Regions from separate parts of the Clavibacter nebraskensis NCPPB 2581 genome, predicted to be linked through region 2. Evidence: predicted binding sites of a transcription regulator. Region 2 holds the regulator's gene; the other holds the start of a gene.
What was found. The regulator HrcA, encoded in region 2, represses chaperone genes, less so after heat shock. The targets are predictions, from matches to a motif close to TTNGCACTCGNNNNNNNCGAGTGCNAA.
Positions count from the first base shown of each region.

Region 1: CMN_RS10185 (Hsp20/alpha crystallin family protein) is a predicted target of HrcA. The motif match lies at 2,183-2,209, and genes of this name have one in related genera.

Region 1 covers NC_020891.1:2,164,118-2,168,522, reverse strand. Annotated here, with positions in the region: gene CMN_RS10190 (GNAT family N-acetyltransferase) at 1-1,592, shown strand, start outside; gene CMN_RS10185 (Hsp20/alpha crystallin family protein) at 1,667-2,125, opposite strand; gene CMN_RS10180 (hypothetical protein) at 2,248-2,598, opposite strand; gene CMN_RS10175 (SDR family oxidoreductase) at 2,728-3,420, shown strand; partial or broken gene CMN_RS15335 (MarR family winged helix-turn-helix transcriptional regulator) at 3,520-3,828, shown strand; gene CMN_RS10165 (NmrA family NAD(P)-binding protein) at 4,133-4,405, shown strand, end outside.
Region 2 covers NC_020891.1:1,603,238-1,607,642, forward strand. Annotated here, with positions in the region: gene hemW (radical SAM family heme chaperone HemW) at 1-738, shown strand, start outside; gene CMN_RS07565 (VOC family protein) at 754-1,167, opposite strand; gene CMN_RS07570 (DUF4870 domain-containing protein) at 1,178-1,573, opposite strand; gene hrcA (heat-inducible transcriptional repressor HrcA) at 1,761-2,783, shown strand; gene dnaJ (molecular chaperone DnaJ) at 2,844-3,959, shown strand; gene CMN_RS07585 (16S rRNA (uracil(1498)-N(3))-methyltransferase) at 3,962-4,405, shown strand, end outside.

The DNA.
Region 1 (4,405 bases), 560 kb from region 2:
ACCACTGGGACGTCGACGAGGCGAGCATCCGCCGCACGGTCGACGGCCGGCCCGCCGAGCTCGACGCGACCGACCTCGTGCTCGACCTTCGCGACCGTCTCGGCATCACCGACGAGGTGCTGCCCGTCTACCTCGACGAGATCCAGAGCACGCTCTCGGCCGCCGCGTTCTCCCGCCTCCGCGACGTGCCCGACGCGCGCGGCCTCCTCACGGCGTCGTACGCCGTGGTCGAGTCGACGATGGACGAGGGCCACCCGTGCTTCGTCGCCACCAACGGCCGCATCGGCTTCGACCTCGACGACCACGACCGGTACGCGCCCGAGGCGGGCCAGGACGTGTGCATCCTCTGGTTGGCCGTGCACGAGCGCCTCGCGCGCTTCACCGCGATCGCGGGGCTCGACCGCGAGGCGTTCCTCGACGCGGAGCTCGGCGCGCCCGCCCGCGCCCGCTTCCGCGCGCGCATGGAGGAGCTCGGCGTCGACCCCGCCGCGCGGATCCTCGTGCCGGTGCACCCGTGGCAGTGGGAGAACGTCGTCACGGTGACGTTCGCCGGCCTCGTCGCCCGGCGCGAGATCGTGCTCCTCGGCACGGGCGACGACGAGTACGGCGCGCAGCAGTCCATCCGCACGTGGGCCAACCGCACGAGCCCTCACCGCTGCTACGTGAAGACGTCGCTGTCGATCCTCAACATGGGGTTCACGCGCGGCCTCTCGCCGGCGTACATGGCGGTGACGCCGGCGATCAACGACTGGGTGCACGCGCTCGTCGCGGGAGATGAGGAGTTCGCGCGGCTCGGCTTCGGGATCCTCCGCGAGGTCGCCGCGGTCGGCGTGCGCGACGAGCGGGTCGAGTCCGCTCTGCCGCCCGGCCACTCCCACGGGAAGATGCTGTCCGCGCTCTGGCGCGAGTCGCCCGTGCCCGGCCTCGCGGAGGGCGAGCGGCTGATGAGCATGACGAGCCTCCTGCACGTGGACGCGCACGGCGAGACGGTGCTCGGCGCGCTCATCGACGCGTCCGGCATCGGCGCGGCCGCGTGGATCCGCCGCTGGCTCGACGCCTACCTCGTGCCGCTCGCGCACGCCCTGATCGCGCACGACCTCGCGTTCATGCCGCACGGCGAGAACGTGATCCTCGTGCTCCGCGACCACGTCGTCGTGCGCGTCCTGATGAAGGACATCGCCGAGGAGGTCGCCCTCTTCGACATGGAGCGCGAGCTGCCGGAGGACGTGCGCCGGATCCGCCTCGACATCCCCGAGGAGGAGCGCACCCTCACGGTCTTCACCGACGTGATGGACGGCTTCCTCCGCTTCGCCGCCGCGCTCCTCGAGGACCGCGACGACCTCGGCGCCGACGGCCTGTGGCGTGTGGCCGCCGAGGCGCTCGCCGACCACGAGCGCGCGCACCCGGAGCTCGCGGAGCGCATCGCGCGGTTCGATCTCTTCGCGCCGTCGTTCGACCGCTCGTGCCTCAACCGGCTGCAGCTGCGCGACAACCGGCGGATGGTCGATCTGCAGGCGCCGGTCATGCAGATCCACGGGTCGCTGCGGAACCCGCTCGCGATCCACCGGGGGCTGCGGCCGCGCATCGGCTGACGCTCCTCGCCCGGACGCACGAGGAGCCGCCGCCCGCGGATGCGGACGACGGCTCCTCGAAGTGCCGGTAGGGATCAGCTCGCCGCGTGCGCGCCCTGCTCCACCGTCAGCGTGCGGCCCTCCTGGCCCTGCGGCTCGTCGGACGTGACCGCGATCTTGCGCGGCTTCGCCCGCTCGCTCACGGGGATGGTGACGCTCAGCACGCCGTTGGCGTAGTGCGCCGAGATGCGCTCGGTGTCGATGCCCTGGCCGAGCGTCAGCTGGCGGAGGAACGTGCCGGCCACGCGCTCGCGGGTGAGCCACCGGACGTTCTGGTCGCCGGCGAGGGTGCGCTCGGCGCGGATGGTCAGCAGCTGGCCGTCCACGTCGATGTCGACCGAGCCCGGGTCGATGCCCGGGAGGTCGGCGGCCAGCACGTAGGTGTCGCCCTCGCGGTGCAGGTCGATGGGCATCGGGCGGTTCGCCTGGCGGGTCTCGGCCAGCGCGCCCATGGCGCGGTCCAGCTCGCGGAACGGATCGAAGGTCATGTTCATGCTCGACTCCTCTGATGATCTGTGGGGTTGAGCCCCCTCGGCTCAACTACGGCGAGATTAGCACTCGGTCCCGGGGAGTGCCAAGCCGTTCGCCGAGGGCGAATGCGGCTCTCACCACCTCTTCAGGAGCGCCGGCGGAGGTCGCGCTCCATGCGCCCGATGAGCGTCCAGACGGCGCTCGACAGGTCCGGGTGCTCCAGCGCGATGCCGCGCAGCAGCCGGTACTCGAAGCGCGCGACGACGCCCGGCTCGGTCTCCGGGTGGTGCACGCGGGCGAGCTCCTCCGCCATCCCGTCGGCCTCGAGCGCGTCCTGGCGGAGGGTCGCGACCACGTGCTCGTCCACGGTGGGCAGCTGCGGGATCACCTCCCACGGGTCGTCGCCGTTCCGGCAGCGGTGCTCGATCACGGCGTCCAGCTCGTCGCGGGCCTCCTGGCGCAGCACCTCGAGGCTGGCGGGGAAGCGGGCGTGCACGGGCGGATCCTCTCGGGCGGCGGGCCGCTCGGAGGCGGGTCCCTTCACGCTACGTCATGCCCTGGAGCACGCCCGACGGGGTGTCCGGATGCCGTCGGTAGCCTGGAGGACCGCGACCCAGGAGGATCCATGACCGACCACGCCCGCCCCGTCGCCCTCGTCACGGGAGCCACCCGCGGCATCGGCCGCGCCGTCGCCCAGGACCTCGGCCGCACCCACCGCGTGATCGTGCACGGCCGCGACCGCGACGCCGTCGACGCGCTCGCCGCCTCGCTCCCCGACGCGGTCGGCTGGGCCGCCGACCTCGCCGCGGGCGGGCTCGCGGACCTCGTGCCCAAACTCGACCGCCTCGACGTGCTCGTGCACTCCGCCGGCGTGATCGGCGGCGACGCCGTCGCGACCACGCCCGTCGATGAGTGGCGCCGCGTGTTCGAGGTCAACGTCTTCGCGGTCGCCGAGGTCACGCGCGCGCTCCTGCCCGCGCTCCGGGCGGCGCAGGGGCAGGTCGTGCTCGTGAACTCCGGATCCGGCTTCACGGCCAACCCCACGGGCGGCGTCTACGCGGGATCCAAGTTCGCCCTCCGCGCGCTCGGCGACGCCCTGCGCGAGGAGGAGCGCCCGCACGGCGTGCGTGTCTCGAGCGTGCACCCGGGCCGCGTCGCCACCGACATGCAGCGCGAGCTCCGTGCCAAGGAGGGCGGCGAGTACGACGAGACGCGCTACCTCGAGCCCGCCTCCGTGGCGCGCGCCGTGCGCCTCGTGGTCGACCAGACGCGCGACGGCACGCTCGAGTCGGTGTCGCTGCGGCCGTTCGGGGGCTGATCCGCGTCAGGGCGGCCGCACGGCCTGCCTGAGGATCCGGATGCGCATATGTGAAGATCATCTTTGGACAAGACGATCTTTTAGAGATACGATCTCGGCATGACCTCATCCACCCCGAACCGCGACCGCGACAGCGCCGGTCCTGACGTCGACGCGTCGGGCATCGACTGGGGCTCCGGCGGCATCGAGACGCAGTTCGGCTGGTCCATCCAGGCCGTCTACCAGGGGTTCGTGCGCACCGCGCAGACCGCCGTGGCCGACGTGCCGGGCGGACCGCGCGGGTACCAGGTGCTCGTCGCGATCACCACGGAGGAGCCGACGTCGCAGCTCGCGCTCGCGCAGCGCCTCGGCATCGACAAGACGCAGATGACCTACGTGATCGACGCGCTCGCCGAGCGCGGGCACGTCGAGCGGCAGCCGCACCCGAGCGACCGGCGGATCCGCCAGGTCGTGGCCACGGACGCCGGCCGGGCGCTCCTCGACTCGGCCCGCGTGGCCCTCCACGACGTGGAGGAGTCCCTGATGCGCGACCTCGCCGCCGACGAGCGGACGGCCCTCCGGCGGCTCCTCGCCCGCGTCGCGCTCGGCCTGGGCGCGCCCGCGGGCCCCGCCGCCGAGCACGCGGACGCGGAGCGCCTCGAGCAGCCCGTCGCCGCCCCCCACCGTTCGCGCCGCCCGGCGCGCCGCACCCACCCCCAGATGGAGAACCCGCATGAGCACCTCGACCCCCGCATCCGCACCCGGTCCTGTCGTCGTGGCCGGCGCCACCGGCGACATCGGCCGCCGCATCGTCCGCGAGCTCCTCGCCCGGGACGCCCGAGTCCGCGTCCTCACCCGGCCCGGCAGCACCGCGGCGACCGAGGCGTGGGGCGACGACCCGCGCGTGGAGATCGTCGAGGCCGCCTACACCGACCGGGCGGCGCTGATCCGGGCCGTCGCCGGGGCGCGCGTCGTCGTCTCCGCCGTGAGCGGCGCCCGCGCCGTG
Region 2 (4,405 bases):
CTCGCGACGCTGGAGCGCACGCACGATCCCGCGCGCATCGCGCCCGTCGTCCGCGGTGCCCGGGCGGCCGGCCTCGAGGTGAGCCTCGACCTCATCTACGGGACGCCGGGGGAGACCATCGACGACTGGCGCGCCTCGCTCGAGCAGGCGATCGCGCAGGAGCCGGACCACCTCTCCGCCTACGCGCTCATCGTCGAGCCGGGGACGAAGCTCGCGCGGCAGATCCGCCGCGGCGAGGTGCCCGAGCCCGACGAGGACCTCCAGGCCGACATGTACGAGCTCGCCGACCGCCTCCTGGGCGAGGCCGGCTACGAGTGGTACGAGGTGAGCAACTGGGCGCGCGGCGGCCGTCACAGCCGCCACAACCTCGCCTACTGGCAGGGGCACGACTGGTGGGGCGTCGGCCCCGGCGCGCATAGCCACGTGGGCGGCGTCCGCTGGTGGAACGTCAAGCACCCGGCCGCGTACGCCGACCGCGTGCTCGCGGGCGCGTCGCCCGGCGCGGGACGCGAGTCGCTCGACGAGGCGACGCGCGAGGTGGAGCGCGTGCTCCTCGGCGCCCGCATCCGCGACGGGCTGGCCATCCCGACGCTCTCGACGGAGGGCCGGCGCCAGGTCGCCGGTCTCATCGCGGACGGCCTGGTGGACCCGCGTGCCGCGCTGTCCGGCACGCTCGTGCTCACGCTGCAGGGGCGCCTGCTGGCGGACGCCGTCGTGCGCCGGCTGCTCGAGGACTAGGCCGCGGCCGGGGCGTCAGAGGACGACCGCGCCCACCTCGTCGCCGGCCTCGCGCTCGGCGTCGCTGCGCTCCACGCAGAACTCGTTGCCGTTGGGATCCGCGAGCACCACCCAGCCGCTGCCGTCCGCGTTCCGCCGGTCGGCGACGAGCGACGCCCCCAGCCCCAGCACGCGGTCGACCTCCTCGTCGCGCGTGCGGTCGTCGGGCGCGAGGTCGAGGTGGAGCCGGTTCTTCGCGGTCTTGGGGGTCTCGGCCCGCTGCAGGATGATCCCGAGCCCCGAGACGGGGTCGCCGAGCCATGCCACGTCCTCGCCGGGGAGGTTCGGCTCGTCCGGGTCCTCCGCGAAGCCCGTCACGCCGGCCCAGAAGAGGGAGAGCGCGTGCGGGTCCCCGCAGTCGATGGCGACGTGCCGGATCCGGGCGCTCATGGGCGACCGCCTACTTGATCCACCGGATGTTGAGCGGGTAGCGGTACGGCCGCCCGGCCTGCACGCGCGTGCCGCCGATGATCGCGAACACGATGTTGACCACGACCACCGCGAAGATCACGAGGCCGAGGAGGAGGTTGAGGATGATCCCGAGGAAGGGGATGACGAGGAACACCGCCTGCAGCACGTTGAGGGCGACGAGCGCGCCGGCGACGTTGATGGTCCAGTTGGTCGCCTCCTTGCCCTCCTGGTCCGTGAACCGGCCGCGCTCGCGGAAGACGAGCCAGACGATGAACGACGGCACGATGAGGATCGCGAGGAAGTGCGTGAGCGACGCCCAGAGGCGGTCCTCGCTCGGCGTGAGCGGAGCGGGCGCGCCGTACGGGTGGGGATCGGGTGCGGACATCGCGGAGAGCCTCTCGGTGCCGGGCGACGACCGGGGATCGGCGGACGCGGACGGATCGTGGGTGGAGCCAGGCAGCACCGGGCTCATCCACGGTACCGCCGACGGCGCGCGCCCGGCAACGCCGAGCACCCGCGGACCCGCGGTACGATTGGCAGTCAGAACCGACGAGTGCCAGGAGGGAGCCGCCATGGTCTCGGAACGCGGACTCGACGTCCTCCGGGTGATCGTGCAGGACTACGTGTCCTCGCGGGAGCCCGTGGGCTCCAAGTCCATCGTCGAGCGCCACGCCTTCGGCGTCTCGGCCGCCACCATCCGCAACGACATGGCCCTCCTCGAGGAGGAGGAGCTCATCGCCGCGCCGCACACCTCGTCCGGGCGCGTGCCGACGGACAAGGGGTACCGCCTCTTCGTCGACCAGCTCGCCGACGTGCGCCCGCTGACGCCCGCGCAGCGCCAGGCGATCCACGTGTTCCTCGGCGAGTCCGTCGACCTCGACGACGTGCTCGCACGCACCGTCCGCCTCCTCGCGCAGCTCACCAACCAGGTCGCGCTCGTGCAGTACCCGTCGCTCGCGACGAGCCACGTGAAGCACGTCGAGCTCGTGGCGCTGTCCACCACGCGCGTGCTCACCGTGCTCATCACCGACACGGGGCGCGTCGAGCAGCGCGTCGTCGAGCTCGCGGGCGACTCGGACGACGCGTTCCTGGCGGTCATGCGCACGCGGATCAACCAGGCCGTCGGCGGGCTCGGGCTCGCCGAGGCGGCGGCTCGGCTCGAGACCCTGTCCGACGAGGTCGAGCCCGGCCAGCGCGCCGCGGCGTCCGTGCTCGCGGGCACGCTCGTGGAGCAGGTGCTCGCCAACCAGCAGGAGCGCCTGCTCCTGGCGGGGTCCGCGAACCTCGCCCGCACCGAGCGCGACTTCCCCGGCAGCATCTCGCCCGTCCTCGAGGCCATCGAGGAGCAGGTGGTGCTCCTGCGCCTGCTCGGCGAGATGGAGGCCGACCAGCACGGCGTCTCGGTGAGCATCGGCCGGGAGAACGCCCCGTTCGGCCTCGGCGAGACCAGCGTGCTCACCAGCGGCTACAGCTCGTCCGGCGGGGTGCTCGCGCGCCTCGGCGTGCTGGGCCCGACCCGGATGGACTACTCCACCAACATGGCGTCGGTGCGCGCGGTCGCGCGCTACCTCTCGCGCCTGCTCGAGGAGCGGTGACGGCCCCGCGCCGACGCACCGCCCCCTGTTCCCACGACCATCACCACCGAAGGGCCCGACGTGGCTGACCACTACGAAGTACTCGGCGTGAGCCGCGAGGCGACGCCCGAGGAGATCAAGAAGGCGTACCGCAAGCAGGCGCGCCAGCTCCACCCGGACGTCAACGACGCCCCCGACGCCGCCGAGCGGTTCAAGCTCGTCACGCACGCGTACGACGTGCTGTCGGATCCGCAGCAGCGCCAGCAGTACGACCTGGGCCCGCAGGCCGGGTTCGGCGGCCAGGGCGGCCAGGGCTTCGGCGGGTTCGGCGACATCTTCGAGACGTTCTTCGGCGGCCAGCAGGGCGGCGGCGGACGCGGCCCGCGGTCCCGCCAGGAGCGCGGCCAGGACGCGCTGCTGCGCGTCGAGGTCGAGCTCGAGGAGGTCATCTTCGGCGTGCACCGCGACCTCGAGGTCGACACCGCGGTCGTGTGCGACACGTGCCACGGATCCTGCGCGCAGCCCGGAACGAGCGCCGTCACGTGCGACATCTGCCGCGGCTCCGGCAGCATCCAGCGCCAGGTGCGCTCGCTCCTCGGCAACGTCATGACCTCGAGCCCGTGCGGCACCTGCCGCGGCTACGGCACCGTCATCCCGCACCCGTGCCCCACCTGCCAGGGCCAGGGCCGCGTCCGCGCGCGCCGCACCGTGCCGGTCGACATCCCGGCCGGAGTCGACACGGGCCTCCGCCTGCAGATGCCGGGCTCCGGCGAGGTCGGACTCGCTGGCGGCCCCAACGGCGACCTCTACCTCGAGATCAAGGTCAAGCACCACGAGGTGTTCAGCCGCAACGGTGACGACCTCCTCGCGACCGTCGAGGTGAGCATGGTCGACGCCATCCTCGGCAGCGACGCGCACATCGAGGCGCTCGACGGCGACGTCGACCTGGAGCTGCGCCCCGGGATCCAGAGCGCCGAGATCATCACGGTGCGCGGCCGAGGCGTCACGAAGCTCCGCGGCTCCGGGCGCGGCGACCTCAAGATCGGCATCCAGGTGGTCACGCCGCAGAAGCTCGACCACAAGGAGCGCGACCTCATCCAGCAGTTCGCGCGCCGCAACAAGGCGCCCGCGCCGCACCTCGCGCACTTCCAGCAGGGTCTGTTCCAGAAGCTCCGCGACCGCTTCCTCAACGTCTGACCGTGGCGCACTTCCACCTCGCGGACGACCTCGACGCGGCCGACCTCGCCGTCGGCCGCGTCGTCGCGCTCGGGCCGCAGGAGTCGCGGCACGCCGTGACGGTGAGCCGGGTGCGCGCGGGGGAGGGCCTGCTCGTCGGCGACGGGCGGGGCACCATCGCGTCCTGCGTCGTCACGACGGCGGATCCGCAGCGGCTCGAGCTCCGCGTGGAGTCCGTCGAGGCGCACCCCGATCCCTCGCCGCCCGTCGTGCTCGTGCAGGCGCTGGCGAAGGGCGACCGCGACGAGCTCGCCGTGCAGGCCGCGACCGAGCTGGGCGTCGACGCGGTGATCCCGTGGCAGGCGCAGCGCTCGGTCTCCCGCTGGGAGGGCGCCAAGGTCGCCAAGGGCCGGGAGCGCTGGCGCGCGATCGTCCGCGAGGCCGTGAAGCAGTCCATCCGGCCCCGC